Regions from separate parts of the Pseudomonas sp. GGS8 genome, predicted to be linked through region 2. Evidence: predicted binding sites of a transcription regulator. Region 2 holds the regulator's gene; the other holds the start of a gene.

Region 1 (14,945 bases), 890 kb from region 2:
CGCCGTGGATGCCGGCTTCCTCGATAAGGTGGTGTCGGCCGAAGAGCTGCAAGACGCGGCGCTGGCGGCGGCTCGTCAGTTGAAGAAGCTCAACATGATCGCCCACAAGAACACCAAGTTGAAAACGCGCAAGGCGCTGCTGGAGACGCTGGACAACGCGATCATCCTGGATCAGGAGCACATGGGCTAAGCCCGAACGCGTTGCACCGAAAAGCCCGACCGTCGTGTCGGGCTTTTTCTTGGGTGTCTGGTTTAAAACCTTACAACCGCTCTAGGCCGCATCTGACCCACAAGTCGGAAACATGCGTTCAAAAATCGGCCATCTCCCACTTCTATAGCGGCAATTGCCGAAAACAGTGCACATCCGTACACTGCGCCACCTTTTGTCCCGGTGGGCCTTTAAATGCTGTTTGTGTTTCGTATGTTATTGATGGGCCTGCACTTTATTCTGGCCGGTGTGCTCGGAGTGATTCTCGGGCTGTGCCGTCCGTTCAATCCGGACAACAGCCGTTTGTGCGCCCGTCTGTATGCGTGGCCGGCAATGTGTATTTTGCGTTTGCGGGTGAAGGCCGATGTCGGGCCGTTGATGGATAAACCCGACAGCTGCGTGATCATCGCCAACCACCAGTCCAACTACGATCTGTTTGTGTTCGGCAACGTGGTGCCCCGCCGTACCGTGTGTATTGGCAAGAAGAGTCTGAAGTGGGTGCCGCTGTTCGGGCAGTTGTTCTGGCTGGCCGGCAATGTGTTGATCGATCGCGGCAATGCACACAAGGCACGCCAGTCGATGCTGACCACCACTCACACCTTGCAAAATGAAGACACCTCGATCTGGGTCTTCCCCGAGGGAACTCGCAACCTCGGCGAGGAGCTGCTGCCGTTCAAGAAAGGCGCGTTCCAGATGGCGATTGCCGCCGGCGTGCCAATCGTGCCGGTATGTGTCAGCAGTTACGTCAAACACATGCGATTGAACCGCTGGCGCAGTGGGAAAATTCTGATCCGTTCGTTGCCGGCAATTCCTACGGCTGGATTGAGTCTGGATGACATGCCGATGTTGATCGCCCAGTGCCGCGAACAGATGCGTGAGTGCATCGACTCGATGGATCGCCAGCTGCAAGCCGCCTGAATGAAACCCGCCCTGTGCGGGTTTTCTTTTGCCTGCGAACTCTACAGATTTTGCTGACTCTCAAGCAGTAGACAAGGTTAAGCTGAAACCTGCCTGGCACTGCCAGTCTTTACCAATCGAAAGCGGCCAATAAGAAGTGAATCACCATCATGGGTAGAGTCGTTGCTGCTGCGGTTTACAGCGCCGGAAAAAAAGTCACCAATATCACCCTTGACGAAGGCGCTGCCTGGGCTGCCAAGCCTGGCCACTTTGTGTGGATCGGCCTCGAAGAGCCCAATGCGCAGGAGCTGTTCAACCTGCAACGCCAGTTCAACCTGCACGAACTGGCCATCGAAGACGCCCTGGAAAAACACAGTCGACCGAAGCTGGAAACGTTCGGCGATGCGCTGTTCATCGTCACGTATTCACCGATCCGCAACGAAGGTAAATTGCAGTTCATCGAGACGCATATCTTCGCCGGCAAGGGCTACATCATTACCGCACGCAATGGTCACTCGGCGTCCTACGCTTATGTCCGACAGCGTTGTGAGGCGCGCCCGCTGTTGCTGGAGCATGGGGAAGATTTCGTACTCTATGCCATCCTCGATTTCGTGATTGAAAACTACCAGCCGATGGGCGAAGCGATTCATGCCGAGATCGATGAGCTGGAGAGCAATGTCCTCTGCGGTTCGCTGAACGAACGCGACATCCAGAAACTCCACGGCCTGCGCCGCGATGTATTGCGCTTGCGCCGGTATGCGGCGCCGATGGTGGAGATCGGTGAGGAACTGCAAAAGCTGAGCTTTCCGTTTATCGACAAAAACATGCGCCCGTATTTCCGCGATGTGCAGATTCATGTCACGCGGCAGCTGGAAGACCTGACGACCCTGGCGGATATTGCCAGCCAGACCATCGAAGTCGGGGTGTTGCTGGAGGCGTCACGCCAGAGCGTGGTGCAACGCAAGTTTGCGGCATGGGCGGCGATTCTGGCGTTCCCGACCGCGGTGGCCGGGATCTATGGGATGAACTTCCAGAACATGCCGGAGTTGAGCTGGCATTACGGGTATTTTGCGGTGTTGGGGTTTATCACCGTTGGGTGCGTCGGTTTGTGGGCGAGCTTCAAAAAGTCTGGGTGGTTGTAGTCGGGACCGAGGCTTGCCCACGAAGCTTTTAAGGCTTAGCCGAGTCAGTCTCAGGCTTGTGCGCCACAAACCGCATCATCCACTCTGCGACGGTAGTACCGTGATGCTCGTGTTCAAGACTCGCCATACCTTGCGAATAAATCTGCTCGCCCAGCGCTTCCTGGCGGATATCCAGCAGCGCCCGTGAGTAATCGTGAATGAACTCCGGATGCCCCTGGAAGCACAACACCTGATCGTTGATGTGGTAGGCGGCGAACGGGCAGAAGTCGCTCGAGGCAATCACCGTAGCGTTTTCCGGCAGCGCGGTGACCTGATCCTGGTGACTGATCAGCAACGTCAGTTCTTCCCTCACCGGGCTCATCCATGGCGCCTTGGCCGCAAGTTTGTATTTGTGGGTACCGACGCCCCAGCCCTGGGTCGCCCGCTCGCTCTTGCCACCCAATAGCAGCGCCAACAGTTGGTGGCCGAAGCACACGCCCAGCAGTTTGTCGCCGCGTTCGTAGCGCTTGAGCAGGTACGTCTTGAGGGTTTGAATCCATGGGTCGGTGCCGAAGGAATCGGCCTTGCTGCCGGTGACCAGATACGCATCGAAGGTCAGGTCATCGCTGGGATATTCGCCCTGCATCACGTTGTACACGGTGAATTCGGCCGCGATGGGTTGCTGCGAGAACAGACGCTGGAACATCTGCCCGTAACCCTGATATTGATCGACCAGTTCCGGACGCAGGATGTCGGTTTCCAGAATGCAGATGCGTAACGACATAAAAAATACCTGACACATGGTGGGAATAATGCACACCCCAGAGCCTGCCTTGAAACACGGTGGCAAGGCAAGCCCCGGAAGGCGTCATCGGTCCCTTGGAACGCCCCTTAGAACAACCCGTCCTTGGCGGCTTTCTCCAGCAGCAGCGCAGGTGGCGTGAAGCGCTCGCCATACTGCTCGGCCAGGTACTGGGCGCGGGAGACGAAGTCTTTCACCCCGTACTGGTTGATGAATTGCAGCGCACCGCCGGTCCAGGCCGCGAAGCCGATACCGAAGATCGAGCCGACGTTGGCATCCGCCGTCGAGGTCAGCACGCCCTTCTCCACACAGCGCACGGTTTCGATGGCTTGGATGAACAGCAACCGATCGCGCACGTCTTTCGGCGAAATCTGTCCGTCAGCTTTCTCGAAGCGGGTTTTCAGCTCTGGCCACAAATGTTTCTGCCCGGCGGCCGGATAATCGTAGAAACCACCTCCAGCGGCCTTGCCCGGACGCTTGAATTCCTTGAGCAGCAAGTCAATCACGGCGAATGCAGGATGCTCAATCAGCGGTTTCCCTTCCGCTTGCAGGTCTTTGGCAGTTTGTTGGCGGATATGGCTCATGAGGCTGAGGGAAACTTCGTCGGAGATCGCCAGCGGCCCGACGGGCATGCCGGCCTTACGTGCCTCGGTCTCGATCATCGGCGCACTTACACCTTCACCGAGCATCGCGATGCCTTCGTTGGTAAACGTGCCGAACACCCGTGACGTGAAGAAGCCGCGACTGTCGTTGACCACAATTGGAGTTTTCTTGATTTGCAGGACGAAATCGAAACCGCGAGCCAGGGTTTCGTCGCTGGTATCGGCGCCCTTGATGATTTCCACCAACGGCATTTTCTCCACGGGACTGAAGAAATGCAGGCCGATGAATTTCGTTGGGTCCGGCACAGCGGTGGCCAGGCCGCTGATCGGCAAGGTCGAGGTATTGGAGGCAATCACCGCGTCCGGGCCGACGACGGTTTGCGCTGCCGAGGAGACCTTGGCTTTAAGCTCGCGATCTTCAAACACTGCTTCGATGATCAAATCGCAACCGGCCAAATCCGCATCGTTTTCGGTGGTATGGATTCGCGTCAGAATCGCCTCGCGCTGCTCCCGGCTCAGTTGGCCGCGCACAACCTTCTTGTCCAGCAGCGCCGCCGAGTGGGCCTTGCCCTTCTCTGCCGCGGCGAGGTTGATGTCTTTGAGCATCACGTCGATGCCGGCCGAGGCGCTGACAAACGCGATGCCCGCGCCCATCATTCCGGCGCCGAGTACGCCGACCTGCTTCGTCACATAAGGCGCTATGCCCTGAGGTCGCGAACCGCCGGCATTGATCTCATTGAGCTGAAACCAAAAGGTGCCGATGAGGTTTTTCGACACCTGGCCGGTGGTCAGTTCGGTGAAGTAGCGGGTTTCGATCAGGTGCGCCGTATCGAAATCCACCTGAGCGCCTTCCACTGCGGCGCAGAGGATTTTCTCCGGCGCGGGCAGGCAACCCTGGGTTTTACTGCGCAGGATCGACGGTGTGATGGCCAGCATCTGCATGACTTTCGGATCCGAGGGCGTGCCGCCGGGAATCTGATAACCCTTCACGTCCCAGCGTTGCACAGCGATCGGATGAGCAGCAATCCATGCCCGCGCCTTGGCCATCAGTTCATCGTGATCGGCGGCCAACTCGTCGATCAACTTCGCTTGCCACGCCTGTTGCGGACTGATTTTCTTACCTTCCAACAGATACGGCAGGGCTTTTTCGATGCCCAGCATGCGCACCATACGCACCACCCCGCCGCCGCCCGGTAACAGGCCGAGGGTAACTTCCGGCAGGCCAAGCAGCACCGACGGGTTGTCGAGCGCTATACGGTGATGGCACGCCAGACAGATTTCCCAGCCGCCGCCGAGCGCCGCACCGTTAATGGCGGCAACCACCGGCTTACCGAGGGTTTCCAGGGTGCGCAATTGGCCCTTGAGGGTCAGCACCATGTCGTAAAAGGCTTTGGCTTGGGGCTTGCCGACCTTGATCAGCTCATTGAGGTCGCCACCGGCGAAGAAAGTTTTCTTGGCCGAGGTGATGATCACGCCGGCAATCGCATCCTTGTCGGCGACCAGACGCTCGATGCAGGTGGCCATGGCTTCGCGGTAGACCGCGTTCATGGTGTTGGCGCTCTGGCCCGGCATGTCGATGGTCAAGACGACGATCCGGTCCTGGCCCTTTTCATAACGAATGGCTTGGGTCATGGCAATGTTCCTAGGGCTCAGAGGCGTTCAATGATGGTGGCAATGCCCATGCCGCCGCCGACACACAATGTCGCCAGGCCGTAGCGCAGGCGCCGGGTTTCCAGTTCATCGAGCAGCGTGCCGAGAATCGCGCAACCGGTGGCGCCGAGCGGATGCCCCATGGCGATGGAGCCGCCGTTGACGTTGACCTTGTCCGGGTCGATGGCCATGTCCTTGATGAACTTCAACACGACCGAGGCGAACGCTTCATTGACTTCGAACAGGTCGATGTCTTCGACCCGCAACCCTGCCTTGGCCAGGGCCTTGCGGGTCGCCGGTGCCGGGCCGGTGAGCATGATGGTCGGATCGGTACTGGTGACTGCCGTGGCGACGATCCGCGCCCGTGGCTGCAAGCCCAGCGCCCGGCCCTTCGCTTCGGAGCCGATCAGCATCAGTGCCGCGCCATCAACGATCCCGGAACTGTTGCCCGGCGTGTGAACGTGGTTGATCCGCTCGACCTGGCTGTACACCCGCAATGCCGTGGCGTCGAAGCCCATTTGCCCGATCATTTCGAAACTCGGCTTGAGCTTGCCCAGGCCTTCCATCGTCGAATCGGCGCGAATGAACTCATCATGATCAAGCAGGATAATGCCGTTCTGGTCCCGCACCGGCACCAGCGACTTATTGAACGATCCGTTCGCCCGCGCCCGCGCCGCTTTCTGCTGCGAGTGCAACGCAAAGGCATCGACGTCCTGACGGCTGAAACCTTCGATTGTGGCAATCAGATCGGCACCCACGCCCTGAGGCGTGAAATGGTTGTGCAAGTTGGTTTCCGGGTCCAGCGCCCAGGCCCCACCGTCGCTGCCCATGGGTACGCGGGACATAGACTCGACGCCGCCGACCACCACCAGATCTTCGAAGCCGGAACGCACTTTCATCGCGCCCAGGTTCACTGCTTCCAGCCCCGACGCGCAGAAGCGATTGAGTTGCACACCCGCCACGCTGACGTCCCAATCAGCCACTTGTGTGGCGGTCTTGGCGATGTCGGAACCCTGATCGCCGATGGGCGTGACGCAGCCAAGCACCACGTCATCGACCTGACTGGTGTCCAGGGACGTGCGCTGCTGCAACGCCGTCAGCAGCCCGGCCACCAGGTTCACTGGCTTGACGCTGTGCAAGGCGCCATTGGCCTTGCCTTTGCCACGGGGCGTGCGCAACGCGTCGAATATCAAAGCTTGGGTCATGGCGTTCTCGAACCTGAGGGTGATCTCTATGCCCTCACCTTATGCCGAGCAGCCATGGATTCAATGACCACAGCGCTCATTGGCGTTGACGGTCACGCTCAGACGAACGGTAGTCAGCTATCGGATTAATCGATTCGTGTCACCAAGCTGTCTAGCCAACGGGCGCCCAAGAAGCTGGCCATGAGCCTCATACCTTTTTAGAAGCGGATTGTGCATAACCCATACGAAATGGATCTAAGCCAAGCGTGACGCGGGCCCTAATGTAAACCTGTACGAAGTTGTCGTCGGGTTTTGCCGAGGCTCTCGTCCTACAGGAAGTGCAGCGCTCTGCCGTCATGGAGATATGCAGGCAGGCAATCAGGAAATAACAAAAAAGGCGGTCAAGCCATGTTCAAACATTCGAAAGTACGTCAAGCCGGGCTCATTCTATTCGCTACTACACTGTTGTTGATTTTGCCGAACCTGACCAAGGTGCTTGGCTGATCGAGCATCAGGGTTTTCATTTCGCCTGATATAAATGTGATTGGCTCGCTACCTGAATCAGCGCGCCTGTGCCAACCCTTGCGGCACTTCCACGACATGGACGACGATCATTGAAAGCGCTCATTCTGTTTGGGGCCTTGCTGCTCAGCACGCCTCTGTCCGCCGCACAGCTGAATCTTGAGCTGGGCGCGAGCCCTCGCACCTGGCAGACCGAGGAATTGCTCAAGCATCCTCAAGCTCAGACCATCACGATCACTAACGACGTTTCCTACAAACGGGACATGAGCTATCGCGCCGTGCCGATGGCGGCGTTGTTGACGGGTACTAAGCCTGACGATCACCTGCAAGCCGTGGCTTTGGACGGTTTTGCCGCTGAACTGGCTGCCGCGCCTTTGCTCAATACCCATCAGGGGGCGCGAGCCTGGCTGGCGATTGAAGACCCGGCCAAGCCGTGGCCGCCGCTGTCGGAGGGCAAGCACAGTGCGGGGCCGTTCTATCTGGTCTGGACCGATCCACAGGCGGGCAATATCAGCCCCGAGCAATGGCCGTTCGAAGTGGCGAGCATCAAGCGCATGGCCCCGGTGGCCGAACGCTTCCCTGCCCTGTTGCCCGATCCTGCGCTGAAGGCAGACCATCCGGTGAACAAAGGCTTTGCGCTGTTTCAGAAGAACTGCCTGGCCTGCCATCGACTCAATGGCGCGGGGGATGCGCAGTTCGGACCGGACCTGAATATTCCGTTCAACCCGACCGAGTATTTCGGCGCGAAGTTCCTCAAGCGTTACATCCGTGACCCGCAGAGTTTGCGCCAGTGGCCGCAAGCGAAGATGCCTGGGTTCTCGTCGACAGTGTTGCCGGAGGGGGATCTGGACTTGTTGGTGGGGTATTTGAAGCACATGGCTGGGCGCAAAATTAAGCCGTAATGACACCCTCCTCCCTGCGGGAGCGGGCTTGCCCGCGATAGCGTTACTCCAGACATAAATGCGGTGACTGGAAGGCCGCCATCGCGGGCAAGCCCGCTCCCACAGGGATTACTTACTGCTGCTGGACGGTAATCACTGGCGTCGGCGAAACAAACACCTTGGCATGCATCTGCTCGTACCCGCCGCCACGGCGCATGCCGCGCACCGGGCAGGCGTCGAGGTAGTCCAGGCCCACGGCCAACTTCAGGTGACGCTCAGGGCGGGCCAGTTCGTTGGTCACATCGAAGCTGTACCAGGCGTCATCCAGCCAGGCTTCCGCCCAGGCGTGACTGGCCAGGTGTTCGCTGTTCTCGCTGTACAAATACCCCGACACATAACGCGAGGGAATGCCCAGGCTACGGGCGCAGGCGAGAAACGCATGGGTATGGTCCTGGCAAACCCCGGAGCGCCCGGCGAAAGCTTGCGCGGCGCTGGTCTCCACTTCAGTGGAACCCGGCGTGTAGGTCATGTGCTGGTTCAGGCCATGCATCAAATCGATCAGCGCCGTGCGATCCCGCCGTTGCTTGCACGCCTTCTCGGCAAACGCGCGCAGGGCTTCATCGGCTTCGGTCAGCCGAGTGAAACGCAGGAACGGCAGCGCCGACTGGCTCTCATGCTCGGCTTCGCGCAGTTCGTCGATGTCGACCTGACCACGGGCGCCAATGATGATCGCCTCATGCGGCTCGTCCAGGGTCAGCACATGCAGGATGTTGCCGAACGGGTCGAGTTGCGCACGCACCGGGCGCGGCAGGTCGAGTTGCCAGCTCAGCACGTGCTGGCGCTCGCTGTCGTGGGGTGTCAGTCGCAGGTACTGGATGCTCGCCCGCACCTGATCTTCGTAGTGATAGGCGGTCTCGTGGCTAATGGAAAGTCTCATGCAGCCTCCAGATAGGAACTGTGTATGGCATTGCCCAACTGGCGCACCAGCGGGATGAACTCGGTCAGCCAGGCATGCAGGCCTTCATCGAGAATTTCGTTGATACCGGTGTAGCGCAGGCGCGCGTCCATTTCCGCCGCCAGGCGTTGTGCGGGACGGCCGTTGGCCCCCGGCAGTTGAGCGAGAATCTGATCGACCTCTTCGGTGCAGGCTCGCAGGGATCGCGGCACATCGGCGCGCAGCAACAACAGCTCGGCCACATGCCGGGCGCCGGGGGCGTCGCGGTAGATTTCGGTATAGGCCTCGAACGACGACAAGGCCCGCAACAAGGCGCTCCATTGGTAATAGGCGTGGGCCGTACCGTCACTGACTGCTTCGGCTTGATCGCCGGCCATTTCGTAACGGGCATCAAGCAGGCGCAAGGTGTTGTCGGCCCTTTCGATAAAGGTGCCCAGACGAATGAAGCGGAACGCGTCGTTACGCATGATCGTGCCGTAGCAAGCGCCGCGGAACAGGTGGGAACGTTCCTTGATCCACTCACAGAAACGGCTCATGCCGTAGCGACCCAAGCCCTGTTCGGCGATCCCGCGAATTTCCAGCCAGGTGGCGTTAATGTTTTCCCACATGTCGGCAGTGATTCGCCCACGCACCGCATGGGCGCTGGCTCGCGCCGCGCCGAGGCAGCTGTAGATACTCGCCGGGTTGGCCGCGTCCAGAGCGAAAAAATGCAGCAGCCGCTCGGCATGCAGATCGCCGTGACGTTCCAGGTAATCGTCCAGGGTGCCGGTGATCAGCAACGGCATGGCGAGTTCGTGCAAGCCGTCGCCACGACCGTCCTGGGGCATCAGCGACAGCGAATAACTGATGTCGAGCATCCGTGCGAGGTTTTCCGCCCGCTCCAGGTAACGCGACATCCAATACAGATCCGAGGCAGTTCTACTTAACATGGCAAGCTTCCTTCAATCCTCGACCACCCAAGTGTCCTTGGTGCCGCCGCCCTGGGAGGAGTTCACCACCAGGGAGCCTTCACGCAAGGCGACTCGGGTCAAACCGCCGGGTACAACCCGGGTTTCGCGGCCAGACAATACAAACGGACGCAGGTCGATGTGGCGCGGAGCGATGCCGTTTTCGACAAAGGTCGGACAGGTCGACAAAGACAACGTCGGTTGCGCGATGTACGCGTGGGGCTTGGCTTTGATCCGCTCTCGGAAAGACTCGATCTCTGCCGCCGTCGCCGCCGGCCCCACCAGCATTCCGTAACCGCCGGAGCCTTGGGTTTCCTTGACTACCAGCTCCGGAAGGTTGGCCAGCACGTGGGACAGTTCCGAAGGATTACGACACTGCCACGTCGGCACGTTCTTCAGGATCGGCTCTTCGTCCAGATAGAAACGAATCATGTCCGTGACGAAGGGATACACCGATTTGTCGTCCGCGACTCCAGTGCCGATGGCATTCGCCAGCACCACGTTGCCGGAGCGGTAGGACGACAACAGTCCCGGCACGCCGAGCATCGAATCCGGGTTGAACGCCAGCGGATCGAGAAACGCATCGTCGAGGCGCCGGTAAATCACATCGACGGCTTTCGGCCCGTCCGTGGTGCGCATGAACACCTTGTCGTCGCGCACGAACAGGTCCGCGCCTTCCACCAGTTCAACGCCCATTTCTCGAGCGAGAAACGCATGCTCGAAAAACGCGCTGTTGAAACGTCCCGGCGTCAGCACCACCACGCTCGGGTTGTCGATCGGGCTGGAGCTTTTCAGGGTGTCGAGCAACAGGTTCGGGTAGTGGTCGATCGGTGCAATGCGTTGGGCCGCGAACAACTCGGGGAACAGGCGCATCATCATCTTGCGGTCTTCGAGCATGTAGCTCACGCCGCTGGGGGTACGCAGGTTGTCTTCGAGCACGTAGTACGTGCCGTCGCCATCGCGCACCAGGTCGACGCCGGAAATGTGCGAATAGATATCGCGGTGCAGGTCCAGCCCTTGCATCGCCAACTGATACTGCTCGTTGGCCAGCACTTGCTCGGCCGGGATGATGCCGGCCTTGATGATGCGCTGCTCGTGATAGAGGTCGGCAAGGAACATGTTCAATGCCTTGACCCGCTGAATGCAGCCGCGCTCGACGACCCGCCACTCACTGGCGGGGATGCTGCGGGGAATGGTGTCGAAGGGAATCAGACGCTCTGTCCCCTGCTCATCACCATAGAGCGTGAAGGTAATCCCGGCGCGATGAAATAGCAGATCGGCCTCGCGTCGCCGTTGTGCCAAAAGCTCGTCAGGCGTTTCGGCCAGCCAACGGGCAAACTCCCGATAATGCGGACGGACCTGGCCGCCGGCATCGTACATCTCATCAAAATAGGTGCGGATCATGCCGTACTCCTTGTCACCCGGACGTCCAGACCTTCGCAAGGCCCGTGCCATCGGCATAAACGCTTTGATATCAATCAGTTGGATAATGTCGCTGCGCGCACCGCACCAATCCTGTGCGGTAATTGCCCCACCCTGATCGCCCCCGCTTCATGGCGAAGCAATGCTGTCGCCTATCAGCAGCATAGTCAGAGTTGATTTCATTGCTCGGGAGGGAGAGGCGGATAATCCGTGCATTCGCTGGAAAACTGATCGCTCTTCCCTTTTAGCCGCCTGTTTAGGCGGTTTTTTTTGCATTTTTGAAACGTTATGAATCGAAAACACGATCTTCGGCCTTTTCAAACCGCGAAAACGAAAACGGCCAACCCGAAGGTCAGCCGTTGCTGAGTGTTGTCGCTGTTCATAAGGTTATGCGAGTAGCCCTCGTACCTCCTGCTTGACGCCCCATCCCTCGATGATGCCGCCCAGAGGTTCGACCACTGCCTCGAAGTCCTGCTCAAAGTTTCCGATCCCGTCGTAGGTGGCGTACATCACTTTGCTCAATTCCAGCGACCACGCGCCGTCGTCACGCACGCTGATCTGGGCATTCAAGGATTCACCACAAAAATGACCTGCCGCCCTGCGTGCCCGCTCCTCGTCCGGGAAAATGGCGTAGAACTCGATGGGATGGAATCGTGAAAAGTCGAAACCGCCTTCTTTCATGCGGCGCAGCACGCTGCTGCTGATGTCTTCTTGATAGGCTGTGCTCATGAAACGTCCCCCTCAGACTGATGGATAGACTTTCCGTATTCCCTGCACTTTCAATCGATTGATGGAAGCGATACGACAACAGAGGTTGCCGCCGGGAAACAAGCATGTAGCTGACAAGACCAGACCTTAGCGAGTCATTCGCTGATCTCGGTTGCAGAGTAGCCCCAAGACAGAGCCGCTGCCAAGGCCTGGTGGTGAATGTGACAAGAGGCGTATCAGATCGGGGTAATGCTGAGGATTTCAATGCTGTACTGGGATTTCAGACTTTTGACCGTCGGGTCATCGGTACGCCCCTCCAGATCATTCAGATCAAGTGCAGCAGCGACCGGCAGGCGCCGGGCGCGAATGAGTTTGGCGGCTTGCTCGCTGTTCGGGCACTCCTCGCACTCGAAGAGTTCGTCGACTGTTTCACCGTGATCGTCCACGAAAGTGATTTTCCACTTTTGCATCGGTGCCTCCTCGATAAAACCCATCGATGGGCTTACATCTATCTCGACTCGTGCATTGGCCGATCGTTCCAAGGGATCCTAAAAGCGAGACATGAAAAAGGCCGTCACCCGGGTGCTTCACACCGGCGACGGCCTTTTCTGATCGACGAAGCGTCAGTCGTTGCTGGGTTTGTTCACCGCTTGCAGCACGTATTGCGGCAAGGCGAAGGCGCCGATGTGGATTTCCGGGTTGTAGTAGCGGGTGATGATGCCGCTGCCAGCGAAGCGCTGTTGCAGGGTTTCGCGGGTCAATTTGCGATAGGCGGTATCGGTTGCGCCCCAGGCGAAGGTCATCGCGCCGCCGATGTAGGTCGGCACCGCCGCTTGATAGAAGTGCCAGTCCGGGAACAGGCTGCGCAGGCGGCCGGCGGTGGTTTTGACTTCTTCGATTTGCATGAACGGAGTGCCGTTCTGGGTCACCAGAATGCCGCCTTCGTTCAGGCAGCGGCGGCAAGCCTGGTAGAAGTTTTCGGAGAACAGCACTTCGCCCGGACCGATCGGGTCAGTGGAGTCGGAAATGATCACGTCGAACTTTTCGGTAGTGGTGGCGACGAAGCGCATACCGTCGTCGATGACCAGGTTCAGGCGTGGATCATCAAACGCACCCTTGGAGTGGTTCGGCAGGAATTCCTTGCACATATCGACCACGGTGCCGTCGATTTCGACCATGGTGATGTGCTCGACGCTGCGGTGTTTGGCCACTTCACGCAGCATGCCGCCGTCGCCGCCGCCGATGATCAGCACGCGCTTGGCGGTGCCATGGGCGAGGATCGGCACGTGGGTGAGCATTTCGTGATAGATGAATTCGTCAGCTTCGGTGGTCTGGATAACGCCGTCCAGTGCCATCACCCGGCCCATGCGCGGGTTTTCGAAGATCACCAGGTGCTGGTGTTCGGTGCGCACTTCGTGCAGCAGTTTTTCCATGCGAAAACGCTGGCCATAGCCTTCGTAGAGGGTTTCCAGGTACTCGCTGGTTGGGGTATTACTCATGGGAAGTGCTCCGATGAATGCGGGTGGCAACGGACGGTTACCCGCCCATGATGGCCAATCGATCGCCTCGATTGACCGGGAAAGGCGCGCATTCTACGTCGAGGAACATGACAGGTCGAACCTCACGTGATGATTCGACCCAATCCCTGCGGGAGCGGCGGTGCGACGATTCGACTTGCACGCGACAGGATCACCGCGGTGTAGCTGACAGTCCGCAGCGCCGGCATCGCGGGCAAGCCACGCTCCCACAGGTTCGGTGTTGCTTGCGCGAAACCGGTCAGATCCGCACATCGCCCCTTGGCCCGGCGATGGCCCAGATGATCAGGCCCAGCACCGGCAGCAGCAGGATCAACAGCACCCAAAGGACTTTCATCCCGGTTTCGGCGCCACTTTTAAGCACGTTGATGATGGCCCAGATATCCAGGGCAAAAATAATCAGGCCGATCAGGGTGTTGAACGTGGAACCCATGGTGTCGCTCCAAAAAAATGGTAGGCACTCTTAGGATAGTCGGGCCTGGCGAGGGTTCCGTTTTATTACCGTTGTAGACGGCTTCAGACGTGGATGGCCACTTTCAGGGCTTCCAGGGAGGGCGCGGCGGCGATGCCGACTTCGGCGCACAGTTCCAGCACCCGTGGCACGTCGTTGCCATAGACCAGCACCACTTGCAGTTCATCGTCGAGCAACTGGCTGAAATTCATCAAGGTGTAGCCACCGTTTTCCTTGTTCAGGCTGCTCATCTGCACCTGAATGCGATTGAGCGCCGTGAGAGCTTCGGTTTTGGCCAGTTGCTTGGGCTTGATGTTGAACTCAACGCCGGGGCCGAACGAGGCGACGATCTGCGCGAACAGGTCCATGTAGGTGTCGGCCTGGAACAGCACGGTTTCCGGCAGACTGCCGACGACAACCCACTCGCCCAACGGGATCGGGAAGGTGTCGTCGTAGTTGATGTCTGGATTGACCGCCAGAAAAGCCTCGGGATCGGCGTAGGCCTGAGCCGCTTCGTCAGCGATTTTCAGGATTTCGTCCTCGCCCATGCACCCGGAGCTGATTTTGCTGATGAGTTCAACGAGTGCGGCTTTCATGAGGTGGATCCTGTAGCGAGGGAATTTTGAGGGCGCGAAGGATAACGCATTCGGAAACGGATTGCGGGACCTGGCAGGAACCTGTGGCGAGGGGGCTTGCCCCCGTTCGGCTGCGAAGCAGTCGTAAAACCAGAGAACTGGGTTTGAATGAGATACCGAAGGGGACCGCTTCGCGGCCCAACGGGGGCAAGCCCCCTCGCCACAGAGCTCCCTCGCCACAAAAGCCCCGCGACACTACAGAGGTCAGGCCAGGAGTTTTTGCAGCTGCGCGGTGGTATCCGCCGCTCCCATGGTCTTGGCCGCGTCCAGCGCAGACACGCCATTGGCGTCCTTGGCTGCCGGATCGGCGCCTTTGCTGATCAGGTAGTCGATGATTTCGACGCGGTTGAACATCGCCGCCATCATCAGCGCAGTGCGACCGTCGAAGGACGAACCTTCCACCTCAGCGCCCCCCTCAACCAACG
Region 2 (14,945 bases):
TCAACTTCAACTCCATTGGCCGCCGCTTGCGCCTGGACTTTTCCGACCTGTTCGGCAAAGGCTTGAGCTATGACCGGGTCAAAGGTCTGCTGGTCGCGAGCAATGGGGTCTACGTGACCCGTGAGCCGATCCTGCTGACCGGCCCGTCGAGCAACCTGGAACTCAACGGCACCCTGGACCTGGTGGCTGATCAGGTTGATGCCAAGCTGTTGGTGACCTTGCCGGTGACCAACAATCTGCCGATTGCCGCGCTGATCGTCGGTGCGCCAGCCGTCGGTGGGGCGCTGTTCCTGATCGATAAGCTGATCGGTGACCGTGTGGCGCGCTTTGCCAGCGTCAGATACACGGTCAAAGGTCCGTGGAAAGAGCCGAAAATCACCTTCGACAAGCCTTTTTGAAAAGCCACTTTCCAAGCCTATGGAGTAGCATGGCTTTAAGGTCGAATGCGCCGACGCTAATCCCTGTAGGAGCGAGGCTTGCCCGCGAACCGACGCACCGCAGTGCATCAGGAAAGACGCCTTCGCGGGCAAGTCGGACCGCCGCACCGCTCGCTCCTACAGTCATGTGTTGTTTTGAGTAAGGAAATGGCCATGTCTGTAGCAGTCATTCAAATGGTCAGCCAGAGCGACGTGCTGGCCAATCTGGCCCAGGCCCGTCGTCTGCTTGAGCAAGCGGCGTCCGGTGGCGCGCAGCTGGCCGTGCTTCCGGAAAACTTCGCTGCCATGGGCCGTCGCGACATTGCCGACATCGGCCGCGCCGAAGCCTTGGGTGAAGGCCCGATCCTGCCGTGGTTGAAACAGACCGCCCGCGACCTCAAGTTATGGATAGTGGCCGGCACGTTGCCGTTGCCGCCGGCGGATCAACCGACGGCCAAAGCACATGCGTGCTCGTTGTTGGTCGATGATCAGGGCGAGACCGTGGCGCGGTACGACAAGCTGCATCTGTTCGACGTGGACGTAGCGGACACTCGCGGGCGCTATCGCGAATCCGATGACTATGCTTATGGCAGTGGTGTGGTGGTTGCCGATACGCCGGTCGGTCGAGTCGGCCTGACGGTGTGTTACGACTTGCGATTTCCGGAGCTGTACAGCGAATTGCGTGCTGCTGGCGCGGAGTTGATTACCGCTCCGTCAGCCTTTACCGCAGTGACCGGCGCGGCCCATTGGGACGTGCTGATTCGCGCGCGGGCCATCGAGACTCAGTGTTATGTGCTCGCGGCCGCCCAGGGTGGAACACATCCGGGGCCGCGAGAGACCTTTGGTCATGCCGCCATCGTCGATCCATGGGGACGGGTGCTGGCACAACAGGATCAGGGCGAGGCCGTGCTGCTGGCCGAACGCGACAGCAGCGAACAGGCGTCTATCAGGGCGCGGATGCCGGTGTCCACTCACCGGCGCTTTTTCTCGCAGGGCGCCCAGCGACCTGCATCAGAACGACGAATTTAAGGCGTAAAGCATATGAGCGAGTTGTTGTCCTCTGTCAGTGAACACCTCCTGGCGCCCGGCGGCGTAACGATCGAGAGCCTGCAAGGTGTGCTCGGTGATCTGGCCGGCCCGGGCATCGATGCCGCCGACCTGTATTTCCAGGGGCAGATTTCCGAGTCCTGGGCGCTGGAAGACGGGATCGTCAAGGAAGGCAGCTTCAACCTCGACCAGGGTGTCGGCGTGCGTGCGCAATCGGGTGAAAAAACCGGTTTTGCCTATAGCAATGCGATCACCCTCGAAGCGCTGGGCGCGGCGGCCCGTGCGGCCCGTTCGATCTCCCGGGCCGGGCAGAATGGCACCGTGCAGGCGTTCACCACTCAGGATGTCGCCCAATTGTACGGGCCGGACAACCCGCTGGAAGTGATGAGCCGCGCCGAGAAAGTCGAGTTGCTCAAGCGCATCGATGTGGCGACCCGCGCCCTCGACCCGCGTATCCAGCAAGTCACCGTGAGCATGGCCGGGGTCTGGGAGCGGATTCTGATCGCCTCCACCGATGGCGGCCTGGCGGCGGATGTGCGGCCGCTAGTGCGTTTCAACGTCAGCGTGATCGTCGAGCAGAACGGTCGCCGCGAGCGCGGCGGTCATGGCGGTGGCGGTCGTACCGATTACCGCTATTTCCTCAGCGAAGACCGCGCCATGGGCTATGCCCGCGAAGCGTTGCGCCAGGCGCTGGTGAACCTGGAAGCGATCCCGGCCCCGGCCGGTACGTTGCCGGTGGTGTTGGGGTCGGGTTGGTCCGGTGTGTTGCTGCACGAAGCGGTCGGTCACGGTCTGGAAGGCGATTTCAACCGCAAGGGCAGTTCGGCCTACAGCGGGCGCATGGGCGAGATGGTTGCATCGAAGCTCTGCACCATCGTCGATGATGGCACCCTCGCCGGGCGCCGTGGTTCGCTGAGCGTCGATGACGAAGGCACGCCGACCGAGTGCACCACACTGATCGAAAACGGTGTGCTCAAAGGTTACATGCAGGACAAGCTCAACGCGCGCCTGATGGGTGTGGCCCGCACCGGCAACGGTCGTCGTGAATCTTACGCGCACCTGCCGATGCCGCGCATGACCAACACTTACATGCTCGGTGGCGAAAGCGACCCGGCGGAAATCATCGCCTCGGTGAAAAAAGGCATCTACTGCGCCAACCTCGGCGGCGGTCAGGTGGACATCACCAGTGGCAAGTTCGTGTTCTCCACCAGCGAGGCGTACTTGATCGAAGACGGCAAGATTACTGCCCCGGTCAAAGGCGCGACGTTGATCGGCAACGGGCCGGAAGCCATGAGCCGGGTGTCGATGGTTGGTAACGATCTGGCGCTGGACAGCGGTGTGGGAACGTGTGGCAAGGATGGGCAGTCGGTGCCGGTGGGTGTCGGCCAGCCAACCTTGAAAATAGATGCGATCACTGTGGGTGGCACAGGATCGTAAGGGTCTCTTGAAAAAGTGAAGCTTCGGGTGAGTTGCGAGGCAACTCACCCGATTCGGGACTTAACGCAAACCGCGTTGAGTCTCATCCAGCTCACGGATGTACTTGAAGATTTTACGGCTCGAAGCCGGTGGCTTGTTGGTCGCCAGTTCGTGCTGGGCCTGACGGATCAGGGAGCGCAATTGTTGACGATCGGCCTCCGGGTAATCGACGACGAATTTCTCCAGGACGGCGTCGTCGCCTGCGATCAAGCGATCGCGCCAGCGTTCCAGGCCGTGGAAACGTTCGTTGTACTGCCGGGTGGAGGCATCGAGTTGATCGAGCAGAGTGAGAATGGCGTCAGTGTCCTGATCGCGCATCAGCTTGCCGATGAACTGAAGGTGCCGTTTACGCGCGATGTTCGCGGTGTGCTTGGGCGCATCGGCCAGAGCCCGGCGCAAAGCGTCGGTCAACGGCAGTTTTGCCAGCAGGTCAGGCTTGAGTGTTGTAAGGCGCTCGCCGAGGCCAACCAGAGCATGCAGCTCGCGTTTGACCTGGGATTTGCTTTTTTCTCCCGTATCGAGGGAGTCGTCGTAAGAATCAACCATGGTGGCCGTCCGCAAAGAAACGCCGCCATGATAACCAGTCGGGGGCCGCTTGTCCGGCCCGGTCGCTCGATGACCGTTACCGAAAGCAGAATTTGAGTGGAGAACAGCATGAGTGCAGTTGAAAGCGTCGGCCCACAAGCGTTGCCGGCACTGCAAGAGCAAGTCGAGCAGATCATTGCTGAAGCCAAGCGCCAGGGCGCCAGTGCCTGTGAAGTGGCGGTGTCGCTGGAGCAGGGCCTGTCGACCACGGTGCGTCAGCGGGAAGTCGAAACCGTTGAGTTCAACCGCGACCAGGGCTTTGGCATCACCTTGTATGTAGGGCAGCGCAAAGGCTCGGCCAGCACCTCGGCCAGCGGTTCGGAAGCGATTCGCGAAACCGTCGCTGCTGCGCTGGCAATCGCCAAACACACGTCGGAAGATGAAGCCGCAGGCCTGGCGGATGCCGCGCTGATGGCCAAGGAACTGCAGGACTTCGACCTGTTCCACCCATGGAGCATCACCCCGGAGCGAGCGATCGAGCAGGCCCTGGCCTGTGAAGCGGCGGCGTTTGCCGCCGACAGCCGGATCAAGAATGCCGACGGTACCACCCTCAGCACTCACCAGGGTTGCCGTGTGTACGGCAACAGCCACGGTTTTGTCGGCGGTTATGCCTCGACCCGTCACAGCCTCAGCTGTGTGATGATCGCCGAGGCCGATGGCCAGATGCAGCGCGATTACTGGTACGACGTGAACCGGCAGGGCAATTTGTTAGCCAGCCCGGAGAGCATCGGCCAGCGTGCCGCGCAACGGGCAGCGAGTCGCTTGGGCGCGCGCCCGGTGCCGACCTGCGAAGTGCCGGTGCTGTTTTCTGCGGAACTGGCCGGCGGTTTGTTTGGAAGTTTCCTCTCGGCGATTTCCGGTGGCAGTCTGTATCGCAAATCGTCGTTCCTCGAAGGCACGCTGGGGCAAAAACTGTTCCCGGAATGGCTGACCATCGATGAACGTCCGCACTTGATGCGCGCCTTGGGCAGCTCTGCCTTCGACGGCGATGGCCTGGCGACCTACGCCAAGCCGTTCGTGGAAAACGGCGAGCTGGTGTCCTACGTGCTTGGCACCTATTCCGGCCGTAAGCTGGGCATGCCGAGCACCGCCAATGCCGGCGGGGTGCACAACCTGTTCGTCACCCATGGCGACGAAGATCAGGCGGCCTTGTTGCGCCGCATGGGTCGTGGCCTGCTGGTCACTGAATTGATGGGGCAGGGCCTGAACATGGTCACTGGCGATTACTCCCGTGGCGCGGCGGGTTTCTGGGTCGAGAACGGTGAAATCCAGTTCGCGGTCCAGGAAGTGACCATTGCCGGCAACATGCGTGACATGTTCAAGCAGATCCTTGCGGTGGGTAATGACCTGGAATTACGCAGCAACATTCGCACCGGTTCGGTGTTGATCGAGCGGATGACGGTGGCGGGCAGCTAAGCTGCGACTGCTGCACAAAAAAACGCGCCACCCAATCGGGTGGCGCGTTTTTTTTGGATCAAGATATCGCAGCTTTTGTCAGCGCCTACGCGTCTGTGGCCGCGACCGAATGCTGCAATCCATTGATCTTTATTCGCCTTCGTCGAAGTAGTTATTGATCAGCGCCACCAGTGCAGCCATTGCTTCCTGCTCTTGTTCACCTTCGGTTTTCAGGTGGATTTTGGTGCCCTTGCCCGCAGCCAGCATCATCATGGCCATGATACTTTTGCCATCGACCATAGTCTCTGGAGTGCGGCCAGCCCTGATCTGGCACGGGAACTGCCCGGCCACCCCGACGAACTTTGCAGATGCGCGGGCATGCAGGCCCAGCTTGTTGATGATTTCGATTTCCAGAGCAGGCATCGCGATGTGAATCCTTTAGCTGAGGTCGCGGTGGCGAACCTGGACGTTCTTCAGGGATTGTTGCAGGACCTGACCCAGACGTTCGGTCAAGTAGACAGAGCGGTGATGTCCGCCGGTGCAGCCAATGGCAATGGTGACATAGGCGCGGTTGCTGGCGGCAAAGCGGGGCAACCACTTGAGCAGGTAGGAGGAAATGTCCTGGAACATCTCTTCGACATCCGGCTGTGCCGCCAGGTACTCGGCCACCGGTTGATCGAGCCCGGACTGTGCCCGCAGCTCCGGTTTCCAGTAAGGGTTGGGCAGGCAACGCACGTCGAACACCAGATCGGCGTCCACCGGCATGCCACGCTTGAACCCGAAAGACTCCACCAGAAACGCAGTACCGGGCTCCGGCTGATTCAGCAGGCGCAGCTTGATGGTATCGCGCAGCTGATACAGGTTCAGACTGGTGGTGTTGACCTTGAGGTCGGCCAGATCGGCGATCGGCCCCAGCAGATTGGTTTCGTCCTCTATCGCCTCCGCCAGCGAGCGATTGGCGCTACTCAGGGGGTGACGACGGCGGGTTTCCGAAAAACGTTTGAGCAGGGTCTCTTCATCGGCGTCCAGATACAGCACATCGCACTGGATATGCCGGCTGCGGACTTCTTCCAGCAATTCGGGAAACCGTGACAGGTGGCTCGGCAAGTTGCGTGCATCGATGGACACGGCCACCAGCGGTTGTGCCAGTTCGGTATGAATCAGCGCGCGTTCGGCCAGTTCTGGCAACAGGCCGGCAGGCAGGTTGTCGATGCAGTAGTAGCCGTTGTCCTCGAGAACATCGAGGGCAGTGCTTTTACCTGAGCCGGAGCGGCCGCTGACGATGATCAGGCGCATGATTAGTGACCGTTTTGCTCGTTCAGGACAACCTGATACAAGGCTTCGTTGCTCGGGGCGCTACGCAGTTTTTCGCGCACTTCCTTGCGGTCAAGCATGCTGGCGATCTGGCGCAGCAACTCCAGGTGCGCATCGGTGGCGGCTTCCGGGACCAGCAGGACAAACAGCAGGTCAACCGGGGCACCGTCGATGGCGTCGAAATCGATGGGTGCGTCCAAGTGCATCAAGGCGCTGATGGGCGACTCACAGCCCTTGAGGCGGCAGTGGGGGATGGCGATACCGTTGCCAAAACCGGTGGAACCGAGTTTTTCACGGGCGACCAGACTCTCGAAGACATCCTGCATGGCCAGACCCGGCACTTCGCGATGGATAAGGTTGGCAATTTGCTCGAGGGCTTTCTTTTTACTGCCGCCCGGCACGTTCACGAGGGAACGGCCGGGGGTCAGGATGCTTTCAAGTCGGATCATGGGTTGGGAGTGTTAACGACCGGTCGCGCCCTGGAGGAGGCTCTGGGTCTTTTCCTTATGCTTTTTGAGTTGTTTATCCAGCTTGTCGGTCAGTGCGTCGATCGCTGCGTACATATCGGTATGTTCCGCGTTAGCGACCACTTCATTGCCGGGAATATGCAGTGTGGCTTCGATTTTCTGCTTGAGCTTCTCGACCGTCATCGTGACTTGCACGTTGGTGATCTTGTCGAAATGCCTCTCTAATCGTTCGAGTTTTTCGCCGATGTAGGTGCGAAGAGGTTCGGTCACTTCCAGTTGGTGTCCACTGATGTTGACTTGCATACAGCTTCTCCTTCGTTGCCAGTGCATAAAGCGGTAGATCAGATGATCTACCACTGGAACGCTGTGGCGTGGCTCTACATCAACCGCTTGCGTTCGCTCGAAGGCGCGATCCCGAGGGATTCGCGGTACTTGGCGACGGTGCGGCGAGCCACCTGAATGCCTTGTGCCTCCAGTAAACCAGCGATCTTGCTGTCACTCAACGGCTTTTTCTGATTTTCCGCGGCAACCAGTTTTTTGATGATCGCGCGGATCGCCGTGGACGAGCATTCACCGCCTTCGGAGGTGCTGACGTGGCTGGAAAAAAAGTATTTCAGTTCATAGATGCCCCGTGGGGTATGCATGAATTTCTGCGTGGTCACCCGTGAAATAGTCGATTCATGCATGCCTACCGCCTCAGCGATGTCGTGCAGTACCAACGGCTTCATGGCCTCGTCGCCGTACTCCAGGAAGCCGCGCTGATGCTCGACGATCTGGGTGGCCACTTTCATAAGGGTTTCGTTGCGGCTTTGCAGGCTCTTGATGAACCAGCGAGCTTCCTGCAGCTGATTACGCATGAAGGTGTTATCAGCGCTGGTATCGGCGCGGCGTACGAAGCCGGCGTATTGGGCGTTGACCCGCAGGCGTGGCACCGACTCCTGGTTCAGCTCCACCAGCCAGCGCTCGTTGTCCTTGCGCACGATCACGTCGGGAACAACGTATTCGGCTTCGGTGGACTCGATTTGCGAGCCCGGGCGCGGGTTGAGGCTCTGGACCAGTTCGATCACCTGGCGCAGTTCATCTTCCTTGAGCTTCATGCGGCGCATCAGCTGGCTGTAGTCGCGGCTGCCGAGCAGGTCGATGTAGTCGGTGACCAGGCGCTTGGCCTCGGCCAGCCAAGGGGTCTTGGCGGGCAGTTGGCGCAGTTGCAGCAGCAGGCATTCACCGAGGTTGCGAGCGCCGATACCGGCGGGCTCGAATTGCTGGATGCGATGCAGGACGGCTTCGATTTCGTCCAGTTCGATGTCCAGTTCCGGATCGAAGGCCTCAAGGATTTCCTCGAGGGTTTCGTCCAGATAGCCCTGATTGTTGATGCAGTCGATCAGGGTCACGGCGATCAGGCGATCGGTGTCGGACATCGGTGCCAGGTTCAGTTGCCAGAGCAAATGGCTTTGCAGGCTTTCACCGGCCGAAGTACGGGTGGTGAAATCCCACTCGTCGTCATCATTGCTCGGCAGGCTGCTGGCACTGGTCTGGTAGACGTCTTCCCAGGCGGTATCGACAGGCAATTCGTTGGGAATGCGTTCGTTCCAGTCGCCTTCCTCAAGGTTATCCACCGTCGGAGCGGTTTCCTGGTAGGAGGGTTCCTGAATGTCGGCGTTGGGTTGCTGTTCGGCTTTGTCGGCCAAGGGGTCGGCGTTATCGAAGTCGTCGCCTTCTTCCTGGCGTTCGAGCATCGGATTGGACTCCAGGGCCTCCTGGATTTCCTGTTGCAGGTCCAGGGTCGACAATTGGAGCAGGCGGATGGCCTGTTGCAGCTGCGGTGTCATCGTCAGCTGCTGGCCCATTCTCAAGACTAGCGATGGTTTCATGGCAGGGGCTTAACACCTTATTCGCCGGCGCACATGCGCCATCCACTACAGGGCGCCGAAGCGCCAAACATAAGCAAATTATATGCCTGAAACTGAAGTGTTTGCCTAGAGCGCTGTAACAATAAAAAACTATTGATTTTTTATTGAAAAAGAGCGCTCAGGCGACTGGCCAGGCAGTTCAGCGCTTACAGGCGGAACTCGTGGCCCAGATACACTTCCTTGACCAGTTCGTTGGCCAGGATGGTGGCAGAGTCACCTTCAGCGATCAGCTGGCCATCATTGACGATGTAGGCGGTTTCGCAGATGTCCAGGGTTTCACGGACGTTGTGGTCAGTGATCAGCACGCCAATGCCTTTGGCCTTGAGGTGATGGATGATCTGCTTGATGTCGCCCACCGAGATCGGGTCCACGCCGGCGAAGGGTTCGTCGAGGAGGATGAATTTCGGGTTGGTGGCCAGTGCCCGGGCAATTTCCACGCGACGGCGTTCGCCACCGGACAGGCTCATGCCAAGGCTGTCACGGATGTGGTGGATGTGAAATTCCTGCAGCAGGCTTTCCAGCTCTTTGCGGCGACCTGCCTTGTCGAGCTCCTTGCGGGTCTCGAGGATGGCCATGATGTTGTCGGTCACCGACAGCTTGCGGAAGATCGACGCTTCTTGTGGAAGATAGCCGATACCGGCCTTCGCACGACCGTGCATCGGCTGGTGGCTGACATCCAGGTCATCGATCAGTACGCGGCCCTGATCGGCCTGCACCAGACCGACGATCATGTAGAAACAGGTGGTCTTGCCGGCGCCGTTGGGACCAAGCAGGCCGACGATCTGACCGCTGTCGATGGACAAGCTGACGTCACGCACGACCTGGCGGCTCTTGTAGCTCTTGGCCAGATGCTGAGCTTTCAGAGTTGCCATTACTGGGCCTTTTGCTCGTCGGTTTTCTTTTTCGGCTGGATCACCATGTCGATGCGCGGACGCGTCTCGGTGACTTTGTTGCCCGTGGCGCGACCGGCGCTCGCAAGCTTCTTGACCGTGTCGTAGACGATTTTCTCGCCCTGGGTGGTGTTATTGTCCTTGTCGACAACTTTTGCCTTGTCGATCAGCACTACGCGGTTTTGGGCTGCGTGGTACTGGATGGTCACGCCCCAGCCCTGAACGGGCTTGGTGTCACCAGCGGTCTGCAGTTGCTCGAAGTAGGCCAGGTTGCCCACCGAAGTCACCACGTCGATGTCGCCTGCAGGCGTGCGGGTGATGGTCACGGTGTTGCCCTTAACGATCATCGAGCCCTGGGTGATGATCACGTCACCTTTATAGGTGGCAATGCCATTCTTGTCGTCCAGCTGGGCGTCGTCGGCCTGAATGCGGATAGGCTGCGCTTGATCGGTCGGCAGAGCCCAGGCGCTCACGCTTCCCAGTGCTGCGCTCAGACTGAGCAAAATAGGGAGAGTTTTAACGAGCCTCATACTGTCCTCTTACGTTCGATAGCAGGTGTATCCTGCTTTCTTTCAAGTACGCTTTCATTCCGTTGCCTGTCGATACACCGCCAGCGCCGTCGATTCTAACGGGTTGATCGGTCTGCGCATATTGCTGCTGCGGGAACACTGTCATACGGGTGGTGGTAATCAGGGTTTTACGGTTTTTTTCGTCGAAACGGGTGATGCGTACCGAGTCAATCAGCTCGACCTGGGTGCCGTCCGGGTTGACTTCGCCGCGCTCGCTCTGGACGTGCCAGGGGAACTCGGTACCGCGAAACATGTTCAGGTCAGGATTGGACAGCAACGTCACTTCGGTCGCTTTCAGGTGTTCGACCTTGTCGGACGTCATTTCGTACTGCAATTTGCCGTCCGGCAGGTACTGCACGCTGTGGGCGTTGGTGGCGTAATAGTCGATCATGGCTTCATCGACTTGCGCCACTGGCTTGTCGAGGAAGCGTTCCGGGCTGATGTTCCAGTAGCCGACCGCAGCGAATAGCGCCGCGATGCAACCGAATATCAGGATGTTGCGAATCTTTTTGCTCAGCATGTTGGGCTCACAGGTACGCGGCGTTGGCCGCATCGAGGCGGCCCTGGGCGCGCAGGATCAATTCGCAGAATTCGCGCGCGGCACCCTCGCCGCCACGGGCCTGGGTGATGCCGTGGGCGTGTTCGCGCACGAAACTGGCGGCGTTGGCCACCGCCATGCCCAGGCCGACGCGGCGAATCACCGGCAGGTCCGGCAGGTCGTCGCCGAGGTAGGCCACGTGTTCATAGCTTAGGTTGAGTTGGGCAAGGAGCTCGTCGAGCACCACCAGTTTGTCTTCGCGACCCTGGTACAGGTGTGGAATGCCGAGGTTCTTCGCCCGCCGTTCGACCACCGGAGTCTTGCGGCCGCTGATGATAGCGGTCTGCACGCCGGCTGCCATCAACATCTTGATGCCCTGACCGTCGAGGGTATTGAAGGTCTTGAATTCGCTGCCGTCTTCGAGGAAATACAGGCGCCCGTCGGTCAGCACGCCGTCGACGTCGAATACCGCCAGTTTGATCTGTTTGCCGCGTTGCAGTAGATCCGTGCTCATTACATGACTCCCGCGCGCAGCAAATCGTGCATGTTCAAGGCGCCGACCGGACGGTCTTCGCTGTCGACCACGACCAGCGCGTTGATCTTGTGGTCTTCCATGATTTTCAGCGCCTCGGCGGCAAGCATCTCGGCACGTGCGGTCTTGCCGTGGGCGGTCATGACCTGGTCGATGGTGACGCTGTGGATGTCGATGCTGCGGTCCAGGGTGCGACGCAGATCGCCGTCGGTGAAGATCCCGGCAAGTTTGCCGTCGGCTTCCAGAACCACGGTCATGCCCAGGCCCTTGCGGGTCATTTCCATCAATGCGTCCTTGAGCAGGGTGCCGCGCTGAACCTGCGGCAGCTCTTGCCCGGCGTGCATGACGTTTTCCACTTTCAGCAGCAGGCGTCGGCCAAGCGCGCCGCCGGGGTGGGAAAAGGCGAAATCTTCAGCGGTAAAACCGCGGGCTTCCAGCAGCGCCACCGCCAGGGCATCGCCCATCACCAGGGCGGCGGTGGTCGAAGAGGTTGGCGCCAGGTTCAACGGGCAGGCTTCGTGCTCGACGTGAACGTTGAGGTTGACCTCGGCAGCCTTGGCCAGCGCTGAATCGGGATTGCCGGTGACGCTGATCAATTTGATGCCCAGGCGCTTGATCAGTGGCAGCAGGGTGACGATTTCATTGGTGGAGCCGGAGTTCGACAGTGCCAGGATGATGTCGTCGCGCGTGATCATGCCCATGTCGCCGTGGCTGGCTTCGGCTGGATGCACGAAGAATGACGTGGTGCCGGTACTGGCCAAGGTGGCGGCAATCTTGTTGCCGATATGCCCCGATTTGCCCATGCCGACCACGACTACGCGGCCTTTGCTCGCCAGAATCATCTCGCAAGCGCGTACGAAATCTGCGTCGATATGGGGCAGCAAGCCTTGTACGGCTTCCAGTTCGAGGCGGATGGTGCGTTGTGCAGATTGAATCAGGTTGCTGGATTGGCTCATGTCAGAAATCGTATAGCCTGATGAAAAGGCGGCGATTATAACGGTAATGATCAAAACCCTCACGCAAGTTCGTCGTGCTTTGTCATTCCTTATTACTGAAACCCTCTAAATAGATGATTTCAGGTGGTCATGTTGCTGAACGTGCCCGGCTTGGGCCTTGGGCGCTTGGCCTTTGCAGTGATATAGTTCGCCGCCAGTTCGGCCTGCCCGGGAAGGTATGTGCTTTCGTCAGAAAGCCAGGCGTCCGAGTGAGAGGCTGCATCGCAAGGAGTTTAGATGAGTGCCGATAACGCCTACGCGGTCGAGCTGAAGGGACTGACCTTCAAGCGCGGTGCGCGCAGCATTTTCAATAACGTCGATATCCGCATCCCACGCGGCAAGGTCACCGGCATCATGGGGCCTTCCGGGTGTGGCAAGACCACGCTGTTGCGGCTGATGGGTGCGCAATTGCGCCCCTCCAGCGGCGAAGTCTGGGTCAACGGCCAGAACCTGCCAACATTGTCGCGCAGCGATTTGTTCGATGCGCGCAAGCAGATGGGTGTGCTGTTTCAGAGCGGCGCACTGTTTACCGATCTCGATGTGTTCGAGAACGTCGCCTTTCCGTTGCGCGTTCATACCGCGCTGCCGGAAGAAATGATTCGCGACATTGTCCTGCTCAAATTGCAGGCCGTGGGCTTGCGTGGTGCCATCGACCTGATGCCCGACGAATTGTCCGGTGGGATGAAGCGTCGAGTCGCGCTGGCCCGGGCGATTGCCCTCGATCCGCAAATTCTCATGTATGACGAGCCCTTTGTCGGCCAGGACCCGATCGCCATGGGGGTGTTGGTGCGTCTGATCCGTCTGCTCAACGATGCGCTGGGTATCACCAGTATCGTGGTCTCCCATGATCTGGCCGAGACCGCGAGCATTGCGGACTACATCTTTGTCGTCGGCGAAGGTCAGGTGTTGGGGCAGGGGACTCCCGAGGAATTGATGAATTCGCAGGAACCACGGATACGCCAGTTCATGACTGGCGAACCCGACGGCCCGGTCGCATACCACTTTCCAGCGACGGATTACCGCGCAGATCTTCTGGGGAAGCGCTGATGCGCAAGATTTCACTGATAGAAAGAGTGCGCCGTTTCGGCCACGCCGGCATCGATGTGCTGGCGGTGTTCGGGCGTTCGGCGTTGTTCCTGTTTCATGCCTTGCTCGGTCGTGGCGGCATCGGCGGCGGTTTTGGCCTGCTGGTCAAGCAGTTGCATTCGGTGGGCGTGATGTCACTGGTGATCATCGTGGTCTCCGGGGTGTTCATCGGCATGGTGCTGGCGCTGCAGGGCTTCAACATTCTGTCCAGCTACGGTTCGGAGCAGGCGGTCGGGCAGATGGTTGCGCTGACGCTGCTGCGTGAGCTGGGGCCAGTGGTCACGGCCTTGCTGTTCGCCGGGCGCGCGGGTTCGGCGCTGACCGCCGAAATCGGCAACATGAAGTCCACCGAACAGCTGTCCAGCCTGGAAATGATCGGGGTCGACCCGCTCAAGTACATTATTGCCCCGCGCCTGTGGGCCGGCTTCATTTCCCTGCCGGTGCTGGCGATGATTTTCAGCGTGGTGGGCATCTGGGGCGGTTCGTGGGTGGCCGTCGACTGGTTGGGTGTCTATGAAGGCTCCTACTGGTCGAACATGCAAAACAGCGTGACGTTTGTCGACGATGTGCTCAACGGCATTATCAAAAGCATCGTTTTTGCCTTCGTCGTGACCTGGATCGCCGTATTCCAAGGCTATGACTGCGAGCCCACTTCCGAGGGGATCAGTCGTGCCACTACCAAGACCGTGGTGTATGCCTCTTTGGCGGTACTCGGCCTGGACTTTATTCTGACCGCCTTGATGTTTGGAGATTTCTGATGCAAAACCGCACCCTGGAAATCGGTGTCGGCCTTTTCTTGCTGGCTGGCATCCTGGCTTTGCTGTTGCTTGCGTTGCGGGTCAGTGGTCTGTCCCCGAGCCCGAGCACCGATACTTATAAACTTTATGCTTATTTCGATAATATCGCCGGTTTGACGGTCAGGGCTAAAGTGACCATGGCCGGTGTAACCATCGGCAAGGTCACGGCGATCGATCTGGATCGCGACAGCTTCACCGGTCGGGTGACCATGCAACTGGAAAAGCGCGTAGATAACCTGCCGACTGACTCCACTGCATCTATCCTGACGGCTGGCCTGTTGGGCGAGAAGTACATCGGTATCAGCGTGGGTGGGGAACAAACCCTGCTCAAGGAGGGTGGGACCATCCATGACACCCAGTCGTCGCTGGTGCTCGAGGACCTGATCGGTAAATTCCTGCTCAATACCGTTAGCAAAGACGCTAAATGAGGAGCTTTTAAATGATCTCTATCTTACGACGTGGCCTGTTGGTATTGCTCGCGGCCCTGCCGTTGATGGCTAACGCCGTGGCGGCGCAGTCGGCGCACGATCTGGTTCAGGACACCACGACCCGGATGCTCGCCGACCTGTCGGCCAATAAAGAGAAGTACAAGCAGGATCCACAAGACTTTTATACGGCGTTGAACACCATCGTCGGACCTGTGGTGGATGCCGAGGGCATTTCCAAAAGCATCATGACGGTCAAATACTCGCGCAAAGCAACGCCCGAACAAATGAAGACGTTTGAAGAAAACTTCAAAAAGGGCCTGTTCCAGTTTTATGGCAACGCCTTGCTCGAATACAACAACCAGGGCATCACCGTCGAGCCTGCCAAGGATGAATCCGGAGACCGTACCAGCGTGGGCATGACGGTCAAAGGCAGCAGCGGCGCGATCTATCCGGTGTCTTACACACTCGAAAAGATCAACGGTGAATGGAAGCTGCGTAAC

The links. Region 2 encodes sigma-54, which starts transcription at its own class of promoters, with help from an activator protein. Its sites were predicted from a motif close to ANTGGCATNNANNTTGCTNT; they were not measured.
Region 1: the regulator sigma-54 is predicted to act here: its motif matches at 11,206-11,225, upstream of J3D54_RS17405 (circularly permuted type 2 ATP-grasp protein).

What each region holds. Positions count from the first base shown of each region.
Region 1 is NZ_JALJWF010000001.1:3,825,570-3,840,514, reverse strand. Features, by position in the region: gene J3D54_RS17450 (crotonase/enoyl-CoA hydratase family protein) at 1-190, shown strand, start outside; gene J3D54_RS17445 (1-acylglycerol-3-phosphate O-acyltransferase) at 404-1,126, shown strand; gene J3D54_RS17440 (magnesium and cobalt transport protein CorA) at 1,276-2,247, shown strand; gene J3D54_RS17435 (amidotransferase) at 2,276-3,010, opposite strand; gene J3D54_RS17430 (3-hydroxyacyl-CoA dehydrogenase NAD-binding domain-containing protein) at 3,118-5,262, opposite strand; gene J3D54_RS17425 (acetyl-CoA C-acetyltransferase) at 5,280-6,485, opposite strand; gene J3D54_RS17420 (cytochrome c) at 7,079-7,888, shown strand; gene J3D54_RS17415 (transglutaminase family protein) at 8,001-8,804, opposite strand; gene J3D54_RS17410 (alpha-E domain-containing protein) at 8,801-9,751, opposite strand; gene J3D54_RS17405 (circularly permuted type 2 ATP-grasp protein) at 9,764-11,173, opposite strand; gene J3D54_RS17400 (ribonuclease E inhibitor RraB) at 11,579-11,920, opposite strand; gene J3D54_RS17395 (hypothetical protein) at 12,136-12,369, opposite strand; gene speE (polyamine aminopropyltransferase) at 12,523-13,398, opposite strand; gene J3D54_RS17385 (PLDc N-terminal domain-containing protein) at 13,676-13,867, opposite strand; gene J3D54_RS17380 (hypothetical protein) at 13,951-14,481, opposite strand; gene J3D54_RS17375 (ankyrin repeat domain-containing protein) at 14,725-14,945, opposite strand, start outside.
Region 2 is NZ_JALJWF010000001.1:2,937,246-2,952,190, forward strand. Features, by position in the region: gene J3D54_RS13160 (YhdP family protein) at 1-398, shown strand, start outside; gene J3D54_RS13165 (carbon-nitrogen hydrolase family protein) at 591-1,445, shown strand; gene tldD (metalloprotease TldD) at 1,458-2,900, shown strand; gene yjgA (ribosome biogenesis factor YjgA) at 2,961-3,485, opposite strand; gene pmbA (metalloprotease PmbA) at 3,594-4,940, shown strand; gene J3D54_RS13185 (HPr family phosphocarrier protein) at 5,070-5,342, opposite strand; gene rapZ (RNase adapter RapZ) at 5,358-6,215, opposite strand; gene ptsN (PTS IIA-like nitrogen regulatory protein PtsN) at 6,218-6,682, opposite strand; gene raiA (ribosome-associated translation inhibitor RaiA) at 6,695-7,003, opposite strand; gene J3D54_RS13205 (RNA polymerase factor sigma-54) at 7,078-8,571, opposite strand; gene lptB (LPS export ABC transporter ATP-binding protein) at 8,757-9,482, opposite strand; gene lptA (lipopolysaccharide transport periplasmic protein LptA) at 9,482-10,030, opposite strand; gene lptC (LPS export ABC transporter periplasmic protein LptC) at 10,017-10,589, opposite strand; gene J3D54_RS13225 (HAD family hydrolase) at 10,597-11,121, opposite strand; gene J3D54_RS13230 (KpsF/GutQ family sugar-phosphate isomerase) at 11,121-12,095, opposite strand; gene J3D54_RS13235 (ATP-binding cassette domain-containing protein) at 12,372-13,181, shown strand; gene mlaE (lipid asymmetry maintenance ABC transporter permease subunit MlaE) at 13,181-13,978, shown strand; gene mlaD (outer membrane lipid asymmetry maintenance protein MlaD) at 13,978-14,445, shown strand; gene J3D54_RS13250 (phospholipid-binding protein MlaC) at 14,457-14,945, shown strand, end outside.